3 regions of the Ruegeria sp. G5 genome follow, and region 2 is predicted to be linked to each of the others. Evidence: riboswitches for the same ligand, from Rfam matches in the RefSeq annotation. Region 2 holds a riboswitch; each other region holds the start of a gene.

Region 1 (6,309 bases), on a different contig from region 2:
TGACCCTGTCCTTGAGGCGCGGGATGCGCAGCTCGTCCGGGCCGATGCCGTCCAGCGCAGACAAAGTCCCGCCCAGCACGTGATAGCGGCCTTTGAACACGCCTGCGCGCTCCATCGCCCAGAGGTCGGCCACATCTTCGACCACGCAGAGCTCTCCGGTCGCGCGGGCTTCGGCGTTGCAGATGTCGCAGATGTCGGTGGTGCCCACGTTGCCGCAGTTCAGGCATTCGCGGGCGGTGATGGCGACCTGCTGCATGGCGTCCGACAGGGGCGTCAGCAGCAGGGCGCGTTTGCGGATCAGGTGCAGCACCGCGCGGCGGGCCGAGCGGGGGCCGAGGCCGGGCAGTTTGGCCATCAGGTCGATCAGATTGTCGATGTCGCTGTTCGAGCTCACGGCCTGTCCTGTTTGGGGCCGGATGGTGTCTCCGGCGGGAGTATTTGGGAAAATATGAAGGTCAGAACGGCAGCTTGATGTCCGCGGGCAGACCCATGCTTTCGGTCAGCTTGGCCATTTCTGCCTGAGAACGCTCGGCCGCCTTGGTTTGGGCGTCCTTGATGGCTGCGAGGATCAGGTCTTCGACCACTTCCTTGTCATCGCCGTTAAAGATCGAGGGGTCGATGTCCAGACCTTTGAGCTCGCCCTTGGCGGTGGCGGTGGCTTTGACCAGACCTGCACCGGATTCGCCCACAACCATCAGGTTGTTCAGCTCTTCCTGCATGTCGGTCATCTTGGTTTGCAGGTCCTGCGCGGATTTCATCATCTTGGCCATGTCGCCCAGACCGCCTAATCCTTTGAGCATCGTGTATTCTCCTGTGGTTCGGTTTGCAGTCTAAATACGGGCGCTGTGCATGCGGCACAAGGGCTCCCGCCCGTCGTCAAGGTCTTTGGCAAGACCTTTCCTCCCGTTGGGCCCGGCAGCGCGAGCTTTGCCCGCGCTGCCGGGCCCAAGGCCGCTCAGGGGTATCGGCGTCAGCCGATGGCCCGTGGCGGGCGCGGGAGCGTTTGTGGATTTTGGCAGGCCGATGTCAGTCTTCCTCGAACGGATCCCATTCGTCCTCGACCTCGGGCAGAGCTTCGGTTTCGACTTTGGCGGCGCGTTGTTCGGGGGTTTCCACGCTTTTGATCCGGGCTTTCGGGAAATGCATCAGAACCGCCTGAACCAAAGGGTGCTGCTCGGCTTCGGCCTTGACCGCCAGATCGGCAGCATCGCGCAGTTCGGCGATGGTTGCGGCTTCTCCGTTGGCCACGATCGTGACCGCCCAACGGTTTCCGGTCCAGCGTTGCAGCGCCGTGCCGATCCGCGCAGCAAGATCGGTGGGTGCAGAATCCGTGGGTGTAAACTCAATCCGTCCCGGTTGGTAGGACACCAGGCGGACTCCGTTTTCTACCTCGACCAGCAGTTTCACATCCCGGTTCGTACGGATGAGTTCGACCACGTGTTCAAAACTGGGATACCGCGCCAGAGCCGTCTGCACATCCTGCGCCAGTGCTGCTGTCGGGGCACCGGCCCCGCCGCGCGCGGGCGCTGCATAGGCGGTGGCCACCGGGGCCTGTGCGGCGTGCGTTGGGGCGGGCATTCCGCCGCCGGGTCCGCCATTTGGCGGCGGGGGCGGCGCGTCCTGCAACCGTTTGATCAGCTCTTCCGGGCTGGGCAGGTCGGCCACATGAGTCAGGCGGATCACGGCCATTTCGGCGGCCATCATGGCGTTGGGGGCGGCCGAGACCTCCTCGAGCGCTTTCAGAAGCATCTGCCACATGCGGGTCAGAACACGCATTGGCAGGGCCTCAGACATTTGCTGCCCGCGGGCGCGTTCATCGGGGGACACCGTGGGGTCTTCTGCGGCATCAGGGGTGATTTTGACGACCGAGACCCAGTGGGTGATCTCGGCCAGGTCGCGCAGCACGGCCAGCGGGTCTGCGCCTTCGGCGTATTGGCTGCTGAGTTCCGCCAGCGCGCCTGAGGCATCACCACGCAGGATCATGTCCATTAGGTCCAGTACCCGGCCACGATCCGCCAGACCCAGCATCGCGCGGACCTGTTCAGCGCTGGTTTCTCCTGCACCATGTGAGATCGCCTGATCCAGCAGCGAGGTTGCATCCCGTGCCGAGCCTTCGGCGGCACGCGTGATCAGGGCCAGCGCGTCTTCGGCGATCTGCGCATTCTCTGCGGCTGCGATCTTGTTTAGAAGGCCGATCATGTCTTCGGGTTCGATCCGCCGCAGGTCAAAGCGCTGACAGCGGGACAATACCGTCACGGGCACTTTGCGAATCTCGGTTGTGGCAAAGATGAACTTTACATGCTCGGGCGGTTCCTCAAGCGTCTTGAGCAGCGCGTTGAACGCACTGGTCGACAGCATGTGAACCTCATCGATGATATAGATCTTGTAACGGGCGGACGCAGCGCGGTACCGCACACTGTCTATGATCTCACGGATGTCATTCACACCGGTGCGACTGGCGGCGTCCATCTCCATCACATCGACGTGGCGGCCCTCCATGATCGCCACGCAATGCTCACATTGCCCGCAGGGTTCGGTGGTTGGCTTGCCTTGTCCGTCAGGTCCAATGCAGTTCATGCCCTTGGCAATGATCCGCGCCGTAGTGGTTTTGCCGGTGCCACGAATACCCGTCATGATAAAAGCTTGCGCGATGCGGTCCGCTTCGAACGCGTTTTTCAGGGTGCGCACCATCGCGTCCTGACCCACAAGGTCGGCAAAGGTTTCCGGGCGGTATTTGCGGGCAAGCACCTGATAGGCGGGGCTGGGGCTGTCGGTCATGTCTGCTCTGTCGGATTCGTATCAAATTGCAGCGTAGAGAGCCCTGCCGCCCGCGTCCACCACAGCAGGACAGGAAATTCGCTTTGGCAGCCGGTCTATTGGCGGATACACCGGCCCTGCGCGGTGGTTCAGCGTTATGCGCAGGCGAAGGGAGAAAACATGGAGCGGTTCGCTATATATCCCGTCAACGTGGGTGAAGGCATGGTTGCGCTCAGCCCGTTGCCCGGTCGTGACGGGAATTACGCGCGGGATCTTCAGTCGATCCTGTCCTGGCGCCCCGATATGGTGTTGTCGATGACAACCGAGGCTGAGCTGCAGAGCGGCGGTGCCGGTTCGCTGGGTTCAGATTTGGCGCTTGGCAAAATCAAATGGGTACACCTGCCCATTGTTGATTTCGGCGCACCATCACCTGCGACTGAGGCCCTATGGCGGGACGTGTGTTCAGAGGTTGCCACAGCCTTGAAAAACGCAGGACGCATCCTTGTTCACTGTAAGGGCGGATGCGGCCGGTCTGGGATGATCGCCATGCGCCTGATGGTTGAACACGGAGAGCGACCAGATCAGGCGTTGGCGCGACTGCGAGCGGTTCGCCCCTGTGCCGCGGAAACGGATGCACAGTTGAAATGGGCCAGCAAACCAGCCCAAACGCCTCGTTGATTCAAGCGCCGGCGCGGTGTTCGTTGGATGCAGCCCGAGGCGCAAGTGCTGAAACCTCCAGCATGGCGCATGGCGGGTTCACCAAAAATCCTGCGGGTCTGGTTGTGAACACTGTTCCGAACATCATGTCTGCGTAGCCGTCAAGTTGGTCCGTAGAAACATCCGGGTCTGTATCGCAGAACACCCGGATTTGCGCGGGATGCGCCCGAAAACGGGCCGTGCATCCGGCAGCGCAATGGGACAGGTCGCTGCTGCCTTCGATTTCGAATGCATCTGTTGTAACTGGTTTAGCGCTTGCCGTTGCTTCTGCTAACGCGCGCGCCATGCGTGCCAGAGCAGGGCAAGGTTTGCCGGTTTTTTGGCACACAGTTGCGGTGTATTCGTGTGTTTTGGTCTTCCAGATCATATTGCGCCCTCCGCGCGCGGGACGAAGGGTGTGGATCAGGTAGCTCAGCCATGCTGCAGACCTGCCCGGACACCCCGCCCGAGTTTCGGTTTTCGTGCGATGGCAGGTCTCCTGACTTGCGGGTCGTTGCTTTGCTGACCTTCCCAGCCGTCTGGCCAGTGGTGTTTCAGCATCGCTCACCGCTTACAGTTGCGGGGGCAGTCTCGGATTTGGTCTGATCCGGCATCGCCGGGTGAACCGCACCGTGTTCCCTTTTCATCCGGCCCCGGCATCGGGGCAAGAACCATCACCCAATCGCTAGCGGGTGCATGGCCCCCGAGTCAAGCGAACTGTGGCCAAAACAAGTGGACGTTTGGTCAAGCAGAGTGGGTCTTGACTCCGAAGGATAGAACGTGGCGATTTAGGTGAACTAAGCAGTTTAGAATAGCCAACGCAGCACCATGTTAGACGTCAAGCCACCGGTAATGACCGAAGATTTTCGCATCCCGATCGGCGATGCGCATTTGTCTGCGCGTTTGTACCTGCCAGTTGCCGACCCGTAGATCGCAGTAGTCATACATGGTGCGACTGGTGTGCCGCGTGATTATTACCAGCATTTTGCGCGTTGGCTGGCTGAAGAGCAGGGGATTGCCTGTCTGACCTATGATTACCGCGCGTTTGGCCATTCAATGACGGGCCGCATGCGCAACGCTAAGGTGACGATGGCTGATTGGGCCCTGACAGATATGCCAGCCGCCCGAGCGGAAATGCGTAAAAGATATCCGCGAGCCAAACACTGGAGCATCGGTCATTCCCTGGGCGGGATGCTGGGCCCTGTTCAACCCGATATCGAATTTATTGACCGTATGATTTGTGTCTGCTCGGGACTTGTGACGGTTAACGATCATCCTTGGCCATATCGGGCGTTGGCATCGCTGTTCTGGTACGGTCATGCGCCATTGACTGTAAAGGCCCTTGGCTACCTGCCCGGCAAAGCATTGGGTTTTGGAACTGACCTTCCTGCGCCGGTCTACTGGCAATGGCGCAAATGGTGTACGGATCCTCGTAGCTATTTGCCTGATATAGGCACTTCGTTACCAAAGGCGCGCTGGGTCGAATGGCAAAAGCCGGTCGATCTGTTCAGCTTTGCAGATGACCAGACTGTCCCACCCAAGGCCGTTTGGCGACTTGCCGACCTATACGGTCCGACCGCGCGTCGGCATCTTTTGACGCCGCGGGAGTTCGATTTGGAGAAAGTAGGGCATATCGGCGCTTTTGCGCGTCGAAATGCAGCCGTCTGGCCGCGGCTTATTGCAGCGCAGTCCACAACAAACGACTTGTAAGGAATTAAGTGAGAGGTTGGACATCGACCCAAGCGGGGCTCGTTGTGGCTGCTTCCTTCCGGACCTGACCAGGTTGGCGAGGCGCTCGCCCGCGCCAACCTCTCGACAGCCGATATAGGCGCGCAATGCGCAATTGGCAACCCGTCAGAGCGTCAAGCGGACGATCAGGAACCCTTCACTGTCATGATCCAGGATTACCGGCTCATAAACGCTTAGCTCATCAAAGTGCTGTTGCGCCTGCAATCCTGTTTTCAATACCGCATATGCACCGGGCACAGGGTGTAACCTGAAGGCAGGGGGCGTTTTTTCCAATGGATCGGGCGGCAAAACACCGCTCAGGTAATCCCTCACAATATGTTGGATAGGCAGTACCGGCAGTGGAACATGCGTTGCGCGGCCAACAAACGGAAAGTGGCCGCCACCGTTGGCCCGGTAATTGTTCAGGGCAACAACGAATCGTTCTTTGTCCTCGACTGGTCGGCCGTTGAACCGAAGATCTTTGATACGGTTGGCATCGGAGGTCATCAATCTACCCCGCGCATCGAATCTTGCCGGTTTCGACAGGTCGATCTCATAGGTCAAGCCGTGCAGAACATCGAAATTGTACCCTGCGCGTAGCGAATTCACGAGCTCCGTCTGATGCCCTGGCAACATCTGGTTTAAAACGCCGGCTGACATCTCCAGCCAATCTCTGATCTGCAGGCCGGTTACTACTGTGGCCTGCATCTGGTTTGGAAAGACGTTCAAATCGGCGACATGGCGCAGGCATAACTTTCCTGCGGCAATGTCCGTGAAACAGCGTGGTCCAGCCCGACCACCAAACTTCGAAGGAGATACTGCCGACAGAACGGGCAGCATTGCAAATTCCGTTCCCCCTAGGTGCGCCCTTAGTGCTGCGACCTGCGCTGCCGCAACCAGCGCCAACCCGCGATCTTGCGCGCAAAAGCTAAAGTAGCTGTGCAAATGCGTGGTGGTATGCCCTACGGTTTCATTGGCGTGTTCGCGTGTTCGCGCATGGCCTTCTGAAAAAATCTTCACTATTTCAGGGTCTTCCGTGATCGGTTCTTGCGATGTGGCCGGGTTAACTTCGCGCAGACAGGAGCTGTGGTCTATGACCGTCCATCGGTCATTTGCTTCATGGCGCAA
Region 2 (6,309 bases):
CCCGGGCAGTCAACATTTTCTCTGGCAGCCGCCCGTTTGGGTTGGCCATTGGAAAGCACGCAAACCTTTGGCCTGCACGCCGCTCCCCTGACCCGCATGCGCCCACATCTTTCGCCGGGTCTGCGGGCGATTTTGCTGCTACGCAACGGTGCTGCAGTTGCCGAGCTGGCAACATATTTGACCGAGACAGGCTTTGCCGACACGCGACTACACGTCATGGAAGCCTTAGGTGGTCCACGCGAACGCGCTCGCAGCGTATCTCTGACCGAGGCTTTGCTGGGTGGGTTTGATCATCCTGTTTGCGTCGGGCTCGAGGTCGCAGGCACAGGTCGGGCCTTTCCCAAGGCCTCTGGCAAGCCCGATGAAATTTTCGAAAATGATGGTCAAATCACCAAACGCCCAATCCGCGCGCTGACCTTGTCTGCCTTGGCGCCTCAGCGGGGCGAGCATTTGTGGGATATCGGCGGTGGGACCGGGTCGATCAGCATCGAATGGTTGATGTGTGACCCGACGCTGACCGCGACAACGATTGAGCCGCGCCCAGATCGCGCCGAGCGCATTCGCCGAAATGCAGACACCTTAGGACAGGATCGGCTGAACGTGGTGCACGGTACCGCGCCCGACTCACTGGGTGAGCTGGAGCGGCCCCATGTCGTTTTCATCGGTGGTGGCCTCAGCACCGATCTGTTGAACTGGCTGCACACCAACCTGACTGCGGGCACGAGGCTGGTCGCGAATGCGGTGACCTTGGAAAGCGAAGCTTTGCTGGCTCAGTGGCACGCAAAACTGGGCGGTGAGCTGTTGCGCATCGAACTTGCGCAATCGGCCCCGTTGGGCCCGCGCCGCGGCTGGAAATCTGCCTATCCGGTGGTGCAGTGGAGCGTAACGCTGTGATCGTGGCGGGTTTGGGTTTCTCTTCGGCGGCTACATTGGACAGCCTGCAATCCGCTTATGGTTCTGCAGCCGCTGGTCACGATGTCGGTGCTATTGCGACCGTTGCGGACAAGGACGGCCACGCCGCATTGTCGGCGCTGGCAGAATTGCTCGCCCTGCCCTTGCAACTGATCCCACCTGCCCAGTTGGCGGGGCAACTTACATTGACATGCTCGAACCGCAGCCGTGCCACATATGGGACCGGCAGCGTCGCCGAAGCATCCGCCTTGGCGGCCGCCGGACCCGGCGCGCGGCTACTTTCACCCAGACTTATCTCGGACGACCGGCTGGCCACCTGCGCCATTGCCATCGGAGGACTAAAATGACCGTTCATTTCATCGGTGCCGGACCTGGCGCCGCCGATCTGCTGACCCTGCGCGGGCGTGACATTATCGCGTCCTGCCCCGTTTGCCTCTATGCGGGGTCGTTGGTGCCTGAAGAAATTCTGGGTCACTGCCCGGCAGACGCCAAGATCATCAACACTGCGCCCATGGATCTGGATCAGATCATGGCCGAGATCGAGGCTGCGCATCAAGCGGGTCAGGACGTCGCGCGCCTGCACTCTGGTGATTTATCCGTGTGGTCGGCGATGGGTGAGCAAATCCGTCGTCTGAAAGAGATGGGAATCCCGGTTAGCGTGACGCCGGGCGTCCCCTCGTTCGCGGCGGCTGCAGCATCCTTGGGCACCGAACTTACGCTACCCGGATTGGCACAGTCGGTTGTTTTGACCCGGACCCCCGGGCGTGCATCGTCGATGCCCGAGGGCGAAACACTGGAAAACTTCGCCCGGACCGGGGCGACTCTGGCCATCCATTTGTCGATTGGAAATCTGGACAAGGTCATTGCCGACCTGACCCCAGCTTACGGACCCGATTGCCCGGTTGCGGTTGTGTATCGCGCAAGCTGGCCGGATGAACGGATTATTCGCGCGACGCTGGAAACGCTGAAAGATGCGCTGGATGACAGTATTTCCAGGACAGCCCTGATCATGGTGGGGCCCGCCCTCGCAGGCGAAGGGTTTAACGAAAGCTGTCTATATTCAAAAGATTACGACCGCAGGTACCGCCCGCAAAGCGCGGACAGTCCCTGGTCAAGCTGGAGCCATGGCGATGACTAACCCTCCGGGTGTTTTGATATCCGCGCCTTCTTCTGGGACAGGTAAGACCACTGTCATGCTGGGCCTGTTACGAGCACTGGCAGAAGATGGCCTGACGGTTCAGCCGTTCAAAAGTGGGCCGGACTATATTGACCCCGCCTTCCACCGGGCTGCGGCAGGGCGCGCCTCATTCAACTTAGACAGTTGGGCGATGGGCGATCCCTTGCTCAGCGCAATTTCAGAGCAGGCCGAAGGCGCTGATATTGTTGTCGCCGAAGGGTCCATGGGGTTGTTCGACGGTGTGGCAAAACCAGGTGAGCTGGGTCACGGCACCAGCGCCGAGACGGCGTGGCGGATGGGCTGGCCAGTTGTGCTGGTGCTGGATGTTGGCGGTCAGGCGCAATCCGCTGCTGCGACGGCGCTGGGGTTCAAGATGTACAACCCCGACCTGCCGTTTGCCGGGGTTATCCTGAACCGTTGCGCCAGTCCACGGCATGAACGGTTGACCCGATTGGGGATGGAGCGCGCCGGATTGCCGGTATTGGGCGTCTTGCCACGCCGCGGTGATCTGACTTTGCCAGAGCGGCATCTGGGCCTGATACAAGCAGTCGAGCATCCCGATCTGGAGAGTGCGATCGTCGGCTACGCCGCGTTCTTGCGGGAACATGTGGATCTTGAAGCAATCAAGCGGGCGGCTTCCTCAGGCCCAGTTGGGCCATCGTCAGCCGCGCTGCCGCGCCCTCCTGCCCAGCGGATTGCACTGGCCCGAGACGCAGCGTTTTCGTTTACCTACCCGCATTTGCTGGAAGGTTGGCGCGCGGCGGGCGCAGAAATTCTGCCGTTTTCCCCGCTCGCTGACGAAGCCCCTGCCCAAGACGCGGATTTGGTCTGGTTGCCGGGCGGCTACCCCGAACTTCATGCGGGCACCTTGGCAGGCGCAAGCACATTCCAGAACGGTTTGCGCGCACATGCAGCAACCAAGCCCGTCCACGGCGAATGCGGCGGTTACATGGCTTTGGGTCAAGCGCTGATCGACAAGGACGGTGTTCAACATCAGATGGCGGGTCTGTTGGGGCTGGTCACCTCATACCAGAAACGCAAATTCAACCTTGGCTATCGCAAGGCCGAGTTGCTGACCGAGATGCCGGGATTCAAAGCGGGCAGCGCCTTGCGCGGGCATGAGTTTCACTATTCTTCGATCATAGAACAACCCGACGCCCCGCTTGCACGTGTTTTTGATGCGGAAGGTGCCGAAGGACCCCAGACCGGATCACGGCGAGACAACGTCACCGGTACGTTTTTTCACCTGATCGCAAAGGCCACGGTATGAGTGGGTTTGTTTCGTTCATTGGTTCGGGCCCGGGTGATCCCGAATTGCTGACGCTGAAGGCGGTGGACCGGATGCAAAAGGCGGATGCGGTGCTGTTCGATGATCTCAGCAGCGGCCCAATCCTGACGCATGCGCGCAGCGACGCCGATCTGGTGGGTGTCGGAAAGCGTGCGGGCCGACCCTCGCCCAAACAGGATCATGTCAGCCGGCTGCTGGTCGATTATGCGATGACCGGTCAACGTATCGTACGGCTTAAATCCGGTGACGGTGGGATGTTCGGGCGTCTTGAGGAAGAGCTGGTTGCCCTGCGCGCCGCCGGAATCGCGTACGAAATCATTCCGGGAATCCCGTCGGCGGTCGCCGCCGCAGCTGCCGCAGGCATTCCGTTAACCCGCCGCCTGACGGCACGGCGCGTGCAGTTTGTAACTGGCCATGACGTCAGCGGGAAACTGCCCCAGGACCTGAACCTGCCAGCATTAGCCGACCCGGACGCAACCACAGTGGTTTTCATGGGAAAACGTACCTTTCCTTTGCTGGTCCAAGCACTGAACGAGCATGGGCTGCCGTTGGACACCCCAGCCTTGATGGCCGAGTCTGTGTCAACACCAGACCAAAAGCTGCACCGCGCAACGGTCGGAGCGCTGTCCGACAAACTAAGTTCCGACATCGGCACCGCGCCCGCATTGATCCTGTACGGCCCGCTGGCAGAGTTCGACAATGTTTGACCTGACACTGGTCGGTATCGGCACCGGCAACCCCGATCACGTGACGTTTCAAGGCGCGAAGGCTATTCGGGCCGCAGATTTGATCCTGATCCCGCGAAAAGGTGAAAACAAGGCCGATCTGGCAGGGCTTCGGGAAGAGATCATCGCGCAGGTGACCGAAACGCCGCCAACGATCGCTTATTTCGACATTCCCAAGCGCCGGTCGGATGATGGATACCTGCGGGGCGTTGACGAATGGCACGATGCCATTGCGTTGCGTTGGCAAGACGCGATTGCGGCCCACCCTCAGGCGCGCCACGTTGCATTGCTGATTTGGGGGGACCCCTCGCTCTACGACAGTTCCTTGCGAATCGCGTCTCGGCTGCAACCGAAGCCGTCGACACGTGTGATCCCCGGAATCACGGCGCTTCAGGCGCTTACCGCGGCCCATGCGATCCCGATCAATGATCTGGGTGCGCCGTATGTTGTTACAACCGGGCGACGCATCCGCGAAGAGGGTTGGCCCGACGTCACCGCGAAGGTCGCCGTCATGCTGGACGGAGAATGCTCGTTCCAAAGCCTTGAGATGGCAGAGTTTGACATCTGGTGGGGCGCTTACGTCGGGATGAAGGAAGAAATCCTGATCAAAGGACAATTGTCCGAAGTTGCACAACAGATCCTGGAAACCCGAGCCCGCGCCCGAAGCCAGCATGGCTGGATCATGGACATCTATCTTCTAAAAAAGCGCGTGAACTGACCAAAAATGTCGCAAATGGCGATTGCGCCAGCGCACCTCTAAGGGCTAAATGAACGGGTCTGGTCCTGCCGGAGATGCTGGTAGGCTAAGAGGGAATGTGGTGCGATCACGCCAATGGTCAACTCCACAGCCGCCCCCGCGACTGTAAGCGGAGAGCCCCTGTTCAACCAGCCACTCCTGATTTTTCAGGGGGAAGGCGAACAGAGGCACCGACCCGCGAGCCAGGAGACCTGCCGGGCAACGTATTGAAACACCGGCCGTCGGGTGCGGCGGCAAAGGAGAACTAGAATGGCGACTCAAACAGCAACCGCATCGGCCTCACGCGCTGGCATTCTGCCCGTTATGTTCGCAGTGGTTTTGGGCCTGGGTATTATCACGCTGACCGGTCACGTTCAGGCAGCCGCCCTGCATGACGCTGCTCATGACGTGCGTCACGCGACCGGCTTCCCCTGCCACTAACACCATGTTTAGCCGCATTTTGACCAGCGCGTTGTTCGCTGGTGCTGCAGCAGGGCTGATTGCCGCCTTGCTGCAGTTGGTTTTTGTGCAACCTGTTTTACTGCACGCCGAACTCTATGAGTCGGGCGAATTGGTGCATTTTGGCGCTGACCCGGTTTCAGCCCATCCCGAGTTGCCCGGTATGTTTTCGGAACTGTTCCGCGACGCGCTGAGTGTCATTTTCACAATGCTTACCTACACAGGGTATGCGCTGTTGATGGTCGCGCTTATGTCGGTTGCAGAAGGCAACGGTCACAAGATTGACGGACGCACAGGTGTTCTGTGGGGTTTGGCCGGTTTCATCGCCTTCCACCTGGCCCCTGGCTTTTCTCTGGCACCCGAAGTTCCCGGCGTAGCTGCAGCGGACGTGTACGCGCGTCAGGTTTGGTGGTTTGCCACTGTCGCAACCGCAGTTGTGGCATTGTGGCTGATCGCGTTCGGCAGCAACCTTGTAAGCTACCTGATCGCGGCTGCCCTTTTCGTTGCCCCTCACCTTATTGGTGCTCCGGAACCCGATGTCTTCACAGGCCCGGTACCGACCGAGATTGGCGCTTTGTTCGCCGCGCGTGCCTTTGGCATCGGTCTGGTGGCCTGGGTGCTGGTTGGCGCATTCGCGGGCTATTTCTGGCAACACGAAGGTCAACGCGCAGAAGTAACGGCCTGATTTAATTCAGCTTTGACACGCCGGGTCCTGCCCGGCGTGTCTATGTTTGCATGCAAGGAACACGAAATGGCACGCTCACTTGCCCTTTTCGCAATCGGCCTGGTCTTTGGCAGCGGCGCGGGATTTGTTGTCGCCGCCGCAAACGGGGTCACCTTTGATGGCCACGACCACGGCGATCCTGCCCACCACGGGGCTTCGCATTCCGAAGCAGCGGCCCACGATCATTCGGCCGCCATCAACCTGCCCGCCGGCGAAGACGCACCCGGCTTGGAAATCGCGTTGACGCAAGATCCGTTGGCCGGTTGGAACCTGCAAGTCGTACCGCGG
Region 3 (6,309 bases), on a different contig from region 2:
GCCGGTTATCTGACCCCTCTCAGCCATCTTGGACAAAAGCGCCGCATCAACTGATGACGGCATGTGCGGGTTTATAGTTTCCACAGCAGATAACACGCCAACCTTGGGTGTCTGGATTCCGATCGAATGGGCCAGATGAATAGCGTTCTGGACAATATCCGCCTTGGTTTCCAAATCCGGCGCGATGTTCACCGCAGCGTCTGTAACCATAATCGGGCGCGACATGCCGGGAACGTCCATAACGAAAACATGCGACAAGCGACGCCCCGTGCGCAGCCCTTTTTCACGGCGCAAGACGGCGTGCAGCAGTTCATCCGTGTGAAGATATCCCTTCATCAAGGTCTGCGCGCGCCCCTCGAAAACAAGATCAACCGCACGGTGTGCTGCCAACCTGTGGGTAGTTGCCTCGACGATTTCGATCCCGTCCAAGTCGGCATCCAACTCTGCGGCAGCCTTGGCAATTCTGTCTGGATCGCCCACTAGAATGGGTAAAATGATCCCGTTGGAATAGGCAAGCAGCGCGCCCCCAAGCGAATTTGGATCCTCGGGTGCCACCACGGCAGTTGGCATCGGCTCCAGCGGTCGGGCTTTTTCAAGCAGAGCATCAAAATGGCGATGCCGCTGTACCACAAGACCCGGCACTTCGACCGAGTCGAATTCCATGTGTTGGGTCGGCGGCGTGACCTGAACAGAACCGCTTAGCACCTGAATATTATCGCCCACTCGGTGTACTTCTGTTGTGCATACCAAATCGCCGTCGTCGCGCTTTTCAGCGACTGTGACAAAGGCAGTCAGCTCATCACCGGCCACCACTGGTGCGTGAAACGTTAAGTCCACGCGACGGGTCTGTGTACCCGCACCCGGCAAAATATTACCCAAAACAGCGGCGATAAGCGCTGCTGGCCAAAGCGCAGGGGCGATCGCTTCTGGTCGCCCATCCCCATCCCCGTCATAGGCAGCAAGGTGCAGCGGGTTGTGATCGCCCGATGCTGACGCAAAGGCATATAGGTCGTCTACTGTGCACAACCGCGTCAACTGTGCCTGATCTCCGACGTTCAGTTGTGAAAAGGTCCGATTTTCCAATATCTTCATGATCTGTCAGCTTTGCTGTTGGCAGCGGGTCTGTTGCAAGGAACGCTGATCTGGAATTGAGAGGTCGTCGCCGTTGTAGGCTTCGGGTCAGTCAGGTCAAGCGCCATAACTAATTCCCATGAAATTGCGACAATTCGATTACGTCTGTTTTCGTATTGACCAGAAATACGATCTCGGGCAATGACGCGACAGATGGTTCCCAAAGGCTGAGCCCCAGGGATGAAAAGGGAATACGGTGAGGCGCGTGAACTCGAGCCAAATCCGTAACTGCCCCCGCAACTGTAAGCGGTGAGCGACGCCAATTTCCCACTGGCCCACTTGGGCCGGGAAGGGTGGCATAGCGTTGATCCGTAAGTCAGGAGACCTGCCATCTGAAGTGTAACCAACCCGGGGCGGGGTGTCCTGGAAGGAGGCATCATGGCGCTGCATACGCCGGCTGGCATCGTTTCCAAATCACCCGGCTCACGGGCGTTCAGCAGGCCGTGCCATGTCTAACGCGGCAGATCACGTTCTTTTGGTATGCTCAACCTGTCGCGGGACCGTGAACGCCGACGCAATTGCAGCGGCTTTGCGCCCGGAACTTCCCAGTAGTTTTGTCATCCGAACCGTCGATTGCATGGCCGGATGTGCATCCCCAACCACGGTTGGGTTTCAGGGAAACGGAAAAGCACATTACCTCTTTGGAGGAATTGAAACGGCGCAAGACCTCGATGCTCTGGCCGAATTTGCGCGCCAATATGATAAAAGCGTCGACGGTTGGACAAACGCCTCAGATCGACCTGCCGCCCTATACGAAAAGACGCTGGCGCGCATACCTGCCTTGGTTGTGAGGCCAGAGAAATGAGCCAGAAAACCTTTTTGCAGGCCAGTGACGTAAGCTATTTTGCCCAATCCGGTGAGGCGTTGCTGCAGGATGTTTCATTCGACCTTGAGGAAGGCTCTATCCTTGCAATTGCGGGGCCGAATGGCGCGGGCAAAACCACACTTTTGAACCTGCTATGTGGCGCAGAGACGCTGGTTCACGGCGATATAGAAATCAAAGGGCGTAGTCTTCGCGCATTGTCGGCGGTCGAACGGGCAAGGATGATCGCAGTTGTCAGTCAGCAAGAGCTGCCCGACGGCCGCTTGTTCCTTAAAGACTATGTTGCTTTGGGCCAGATACCGATCCAGGCAGACCGCTCTGTCGATCAGCACGCACGGGATTTAGACCGCATTCTCGATCGTACTGGTCTGACCGCGTTGGCGAACAAGCGTATGGCCGTTTTGTCCGGTGGTGAACGCCAACGGGCGCATATTGCGCGTGCGCTGGCACAAAGACCGTCGCTTTTGTTTCTGGACGAGCCGACAAACCATCTGGATCCGGACGCCAAGGGTCGAATGCTTTCCTTGATTGCAGATCTTGGAATCACCGTGGTGATGATCGTTCATGATCTGGTCATGATCCCTGAGTTCGCCACCCATGTGGCATTGATGAAATCTGCGAGGCTGTCCGGGTTTGGTGCAGTGGCCGACGTTCTGACAGCTGAGCGGGTACGTGACACCTTTGGCGTTGAGTACCTGCGCTTTCACCACGAAGGGCGCGAGATCCCGGCGCTCGATATCCGAAAATCCTCTGTTTCAAATTCTAACCGGAGTTCCCCTGAATGAAACTAGTTGTGTCTATGGCTTTGATTGCAGCCATGACAGGCGGTGTTGCAGCGCATGAAATCACCGTCGACAATTGCGGTGAACCGCTTGTGTTCGAAACACAACCCGAACGTCTGGTTGTTCATGATATGAACATGACCGACATGGCTTTTGCCTTGGGTCTGCAAGACAAAATCGTAGGTCTTACAGGTATCACCGGTTGGTATAAGACAAGCCCCGAGTTCGATACCCTGCGAGGTGACATTCCCGAACTTGCTCCGAAATATCCCACCATCGAAAATCTGGTTGCGGCAGAGCCAGACCTGTTTTTTGCCGGATGGTACTATGGCATGCGACCTGGTGGCGAGGTGACGCCGGATACTTTGGCACCGTTCGGGATCAAGACAATGATCCTTACGGAAAGCTGTGTCCACATCAACAAAGACCGTCCGGTGGCCAGCATGGACCTTTTGTTCGACGATGTATTGCGCCTGGGGCAAGTGATGCATGTCGAAGAAAAAGCCGAAACCTTGGTTCGAGATTGGAGAGATGAGCTTGCCAAAATCCAAGCACAAACGGCGGGTCTTACAAAACCTCGCGTCTTTCTTCTGGATGGTCCGGCAGACGCGCCATTTACCGCAGGTAAATTTGCAATACCGGATGCGATGATTGCGGCGGCGGGTGGAGAAAACGTAACCCATAACATGGACACCAGTTGGGGTCGCACGTCATGGGAGACTGTAGCCGCCGCCAACCCAGAATTCCTTGTATTGCTGGACTATCAAACAGGAAACGGTGCCGAAGACACGTTCAGGTTTCTTCAGGAACACCCCGTTATGTCCCTAACCGATGCCGTGAAAAACAAACGCTGGATCGGCTTGCGTTACGAGGAACTGACACCCGGACCCGCAAATATCGAGGCAATCTCGAAAATGGCGCGGGCCATGCATCCTGACCTGAATTAAGTTGGGGCACTTGGGTCTGACATTGCTTGGGGGGGCGGCCATTCTGGCGGCCCTCTTGTTGGTTTCAACAGTCTACGGAACGACCCACATACCTGTGTCGGAGACTTTCGATGCCGTTCTGTTGGGAACCGGTCTGTCAGTTGGCGAAATGTCCCCCCGTCATCGCATCGTGTTCGATCTGCGCTTACCGCGGGCTCTTTTCGCGGCGGTTATTGGCGCAGGCCTCGGCGTCGTCGGCGTAGTGTTGCAGACCACCACGCGAAACGACCTAGCCGATCCGTTTTTGTTCGGGCTGTCTTCCGGTGCGGCGGCAGGGGCTGTGTTTGTCATCACCGTTACCGGCGATATTCTTGGGGTCTGGACTTTGCCTCTGGCCGCCTTTTGCGGAGGGTTGGTGGCCTCGGGCATCGTGCTGGCTTTGGTGCATGGCTTGCGCACCAGTGCACCCGAAAAACTGATATTGGCCGGGCTCGCGGTGTCATTTCTTTTTTCCGCAGTAACCAATTATTTGATTTTTGCCGGAGACAATCGCGCGGCGCATTCTGTGATTTTCTGGATGCTGGGTGGTCTCGGTCTGGCCAGATGGGAGATGTTTCCATTGGTCTGCGCCGGTTTGCTGCTGGTTCTGGCATACGCACTTTACCGAGGGCGTTGGCTGGACGCTTTGCTCACCGGTGATCTGACGGCAACGACGTTGGGTGTTCCGGTTCAGGGGTTGAGGTTCAAAATGTTCTTCGTTGCGGCACTGGCGACGGCTGCATTCGTGTCAGTAGCGGGCGTTATCGGGTTTGTAGGCCTGATGGTGCCGCACATTGCTCGCGGCATCGCCGGCCCGTTGCACCACCATCTGATTCCAACAGCGGCAGTTGTTGGGGCGGTCCTGTTGACCGGGTCCGACATACTCAGCCGCCTCATACTTGCCCCGCAGGAATTACCTGTGGGTATCGTAACGACTTCTTTGGGTTCGGTATTCGTTTTCATTCTGCTTTTGCGCACAGCCAAGCAAAAACGATGACGCGCTCATGTCCCATGTGGGCACAATTCGCTCCGCTTGATCAAAAACGGATTCGACCGCATGATCTCAGAATGAGTTTTGAGGTCGGCCCTTGGCTGAAAGAACTTGGACTGGACCAGTATACTGACGCGTTTTTGGAGAATGACGTCGACGGTCGTGCTTTGCCGCTTCTGACAAATGATGACCTCAAGGAAATCGGTGTCTCTCTCGGGCATCGGAAAATTCTTCTGGCCGCTATCGAAAGCATGAAACAGCTGCCTGAAAGCACAGCTAGTACACCTCAAGTCTCACCCCAGCCTCCCACTCCCGCCACAGCCGAGCGAAGGCATCTGACTGTATTCTTCGCTGACCTTGTTGGTTCGACCGAACTGACAAACCGGCTCGACCCTGAAGACATGCGCCTGTTGTTACAGAACTATCAGGATGCTGTGGCGGGTGCCGTATCCAGATACGGTGGATATGTCGCCAAGTATCTGGGTGATGGGCTTTTGGTTTTTTTCGGCTGGCCCAGAGCGTTTGAAGACCACGCAATCCGCGCCATCAAAGCCGGGTTGGACTCTGTTGCGCGTGTTCAGAACTTGAAGACACCAGACGGCCAACCGCTGGCCGCACGGATCGGGATAGCAAGCGGTGACGTTGTTGTTGGTGATACCATCGGCGAAAACACCCACGAAGAAGGCGCGATGACCGGGCCAATCCTGAATCTTGCAGCACGTTTGCAAGAAAAAGCCCTTCCGAACTCGGTCGTGGTGACACGGGAAGAAACCGAAGCAAGCCTGCACCGGATTTTCGAGTTTTCCTCTTTGGGCGCGACACAATTGAAGGGCTTCGACGAACCGCGTGAGCTGATGCAGGTGGTATCCGAACACCAAGCGGAAAGTCGGTTCAAGGCATCCTATAGCGAGGATACCAGTACCGAACTTGTGGGCCGCAGTTTTGAAAAGGGCATCTTACAACAAACATGGCAGCGTGCGCGAACAGGGCATGGCGAAGTCATCCTGCTGGCAGGCGAACCCGGTATCGGCAAATCTCGGCTGACAGAAGAGTTTCTGAACGATGAAACCATCTTGGACCACGCCGATATCATCCGGCTGAATTGCTCGCCCTACCTGACAAGCAGCCCATTCCACCCTGTGACCGAGCGCATCTCAAGCGATGCAGGCGTAGAGCCCGGGTTTGATGACAATCTGGTTCTAAGTCACGTGCGCGACATGTTGAGTTCTAGGCAGGGATTAGAACTGGATCAGGTCTTACCCGTTTTCGCAGCTTTGGTGGCACCGCGCAGCGATCCTGCTCGGGAAGTTCTGGAACTGTCGCCTAGGGAACAACGGGACCTTACTATCCAGACCTTGATCAACACTGTAAAAGCGCGCTCAAAGGTAAAACCCGTCATTTTATGCGTCGAAGACGCCCATTGGATCGACCCATCCACCAATGCGCTTTTGGAGCGGTTTCGAGCGATCTGCTCGGACTTACCGCTTATGATCCTGATCACGCATCGCCCCGGGTGGGATCTGAAACAAGATGACGGCGATCCCCATGTGCAAACCCTGCACCTACGGCGGTTCGACTACGCGCAGGTTGCCAATCTGATAAAGAACATATCTGGTC

What was found. Region 2 has a riboswitch for cobalamin ahead of ACR0BD_RS04740 (CbtB domain-containing protein). Riboswitches for the same ligand answer to the same signal wherever they lie in the genome.
Region 1: another riboswitch for cobalamin. It lies ahead of ACR0BD_RS13760 (hypothetical protein); the one in region 2 lies ahead of ACR0BD_RS04740 (CbtB domain-containing protein).
Region 3: another riboswitch for cobalamin. It lies ahead of ACR0BD_RS07035 (DUF1636 family protein); the one in region 2 lies ahead of ACR0BD_RS04740 (CbtB domain-containing protein).

Annotation. Positions count from the first base shown of each region.
Region 1 covers NZ_JBQFOK010000007.1:164,282-170,590, forward strand. The annotation lists gene recR (recombination mediator RecR) at 1-394, opposite strand, end outside; gene ACR0BD_RS13745 (YbaB/EbfC family nucleoid-associated protein) at 456-800, opposite strand; gene ACR0BD_RS13750 (DNA polymerase III subunit gamma/tau) at 1,027-2,778, opposite strand; gene ACR0BD_RS13755 (protein-tyrosine phosphatase family protein) at 2,938-3,435, shown strand; gene ACR0BD_RS13760 (hypothetical protein) at 3,437-3,841, opposite strand; cobalamin riboswitch at 3,926-4,144, opposite strand; gene ACR0BD_RS13765 (alpha/beta hydrolase family protein) at 4,396-5,163, shown strand; RNA gene ffs (signal recognition particle sRNA small type) at 5,170-5,268, opposite strand; gene ACR0BD_RS13775 (bifunctional 2',3'-cyclic-nucleotide 2'-phosphodiesterase/3'-nucleotidase) at 5,308-6,309, opposite strand, start outside.
Region 2 covers NZ_JBQFOK010000002.1:336,000-342,308, reverse strand. The annotation lists gene cbiE (precorrin-6y C5,15-methyltransferase (decarboxylating) subunit CbiE) at 1-894, shown strand, start outside; gene ACR0BD_RS04765 (cobalamin biosynthesis protein) at 891-1,259, shown strand; gene cobM (precorrin-4 C(11)-methyltransferase) at 1,256-2,050, shown strand; gene ACR0BD_RS04755 (cobyrinic acid a,c-diamide synthase CobB) at 2,037-3,359, shown strand; gene cobA (uroporphyrinogen-III C-methyltransferase) at 3,356-4,084, shown strand; gene cobF (precorrin-6A synthase (deacetylating)) at 4,077-4,820, shown strand; cobalamin riboswitch at 4,865-5,072, shown strand; gene ACR0BD_RS04740 (CbtB domain-containing protein) at 5,109-5,279, shown strand; gene ACR0BD_RS04735 (CbtA family protein) at 5,284-5,982, shown strand; gene ACR0BD_RS04730 (hypothetical protein) at 6,049-6,309, shown strand, end outside.
Region 3 covers NZ_JBQFOK010000003.1:228,648-234,956, forward strand. The annotation lists gene ACR0BD_RS07030 (bifunctional enoyl-CoA hydratase/phosphate acetyltransferase) at 1-1,092, opposite strand, end outside; cobalamin riboswitch at 1,269-1,478, shown strand; gene ACR0BD_RS07035 (DUF1636 family protein) at 1,580-1,936, shown strand; gene ACR0BD_RS07040 (ABC transporter ATP-binding protein) at 1,933-2,739, shown strand; gene ACR0BD_RS07045 (ABC transporter substrate-binding protein) at 2,736-3,683, shown strand; gene ACR0BD_RS07050 (FecCD family ABC transporter permease) at 3,706-4,698, shown strand; gene ACR0BD_RS07055 (adenylate/guanylate cyclase domain-containing protein) at 4,770-6,309, shown strand, end outside.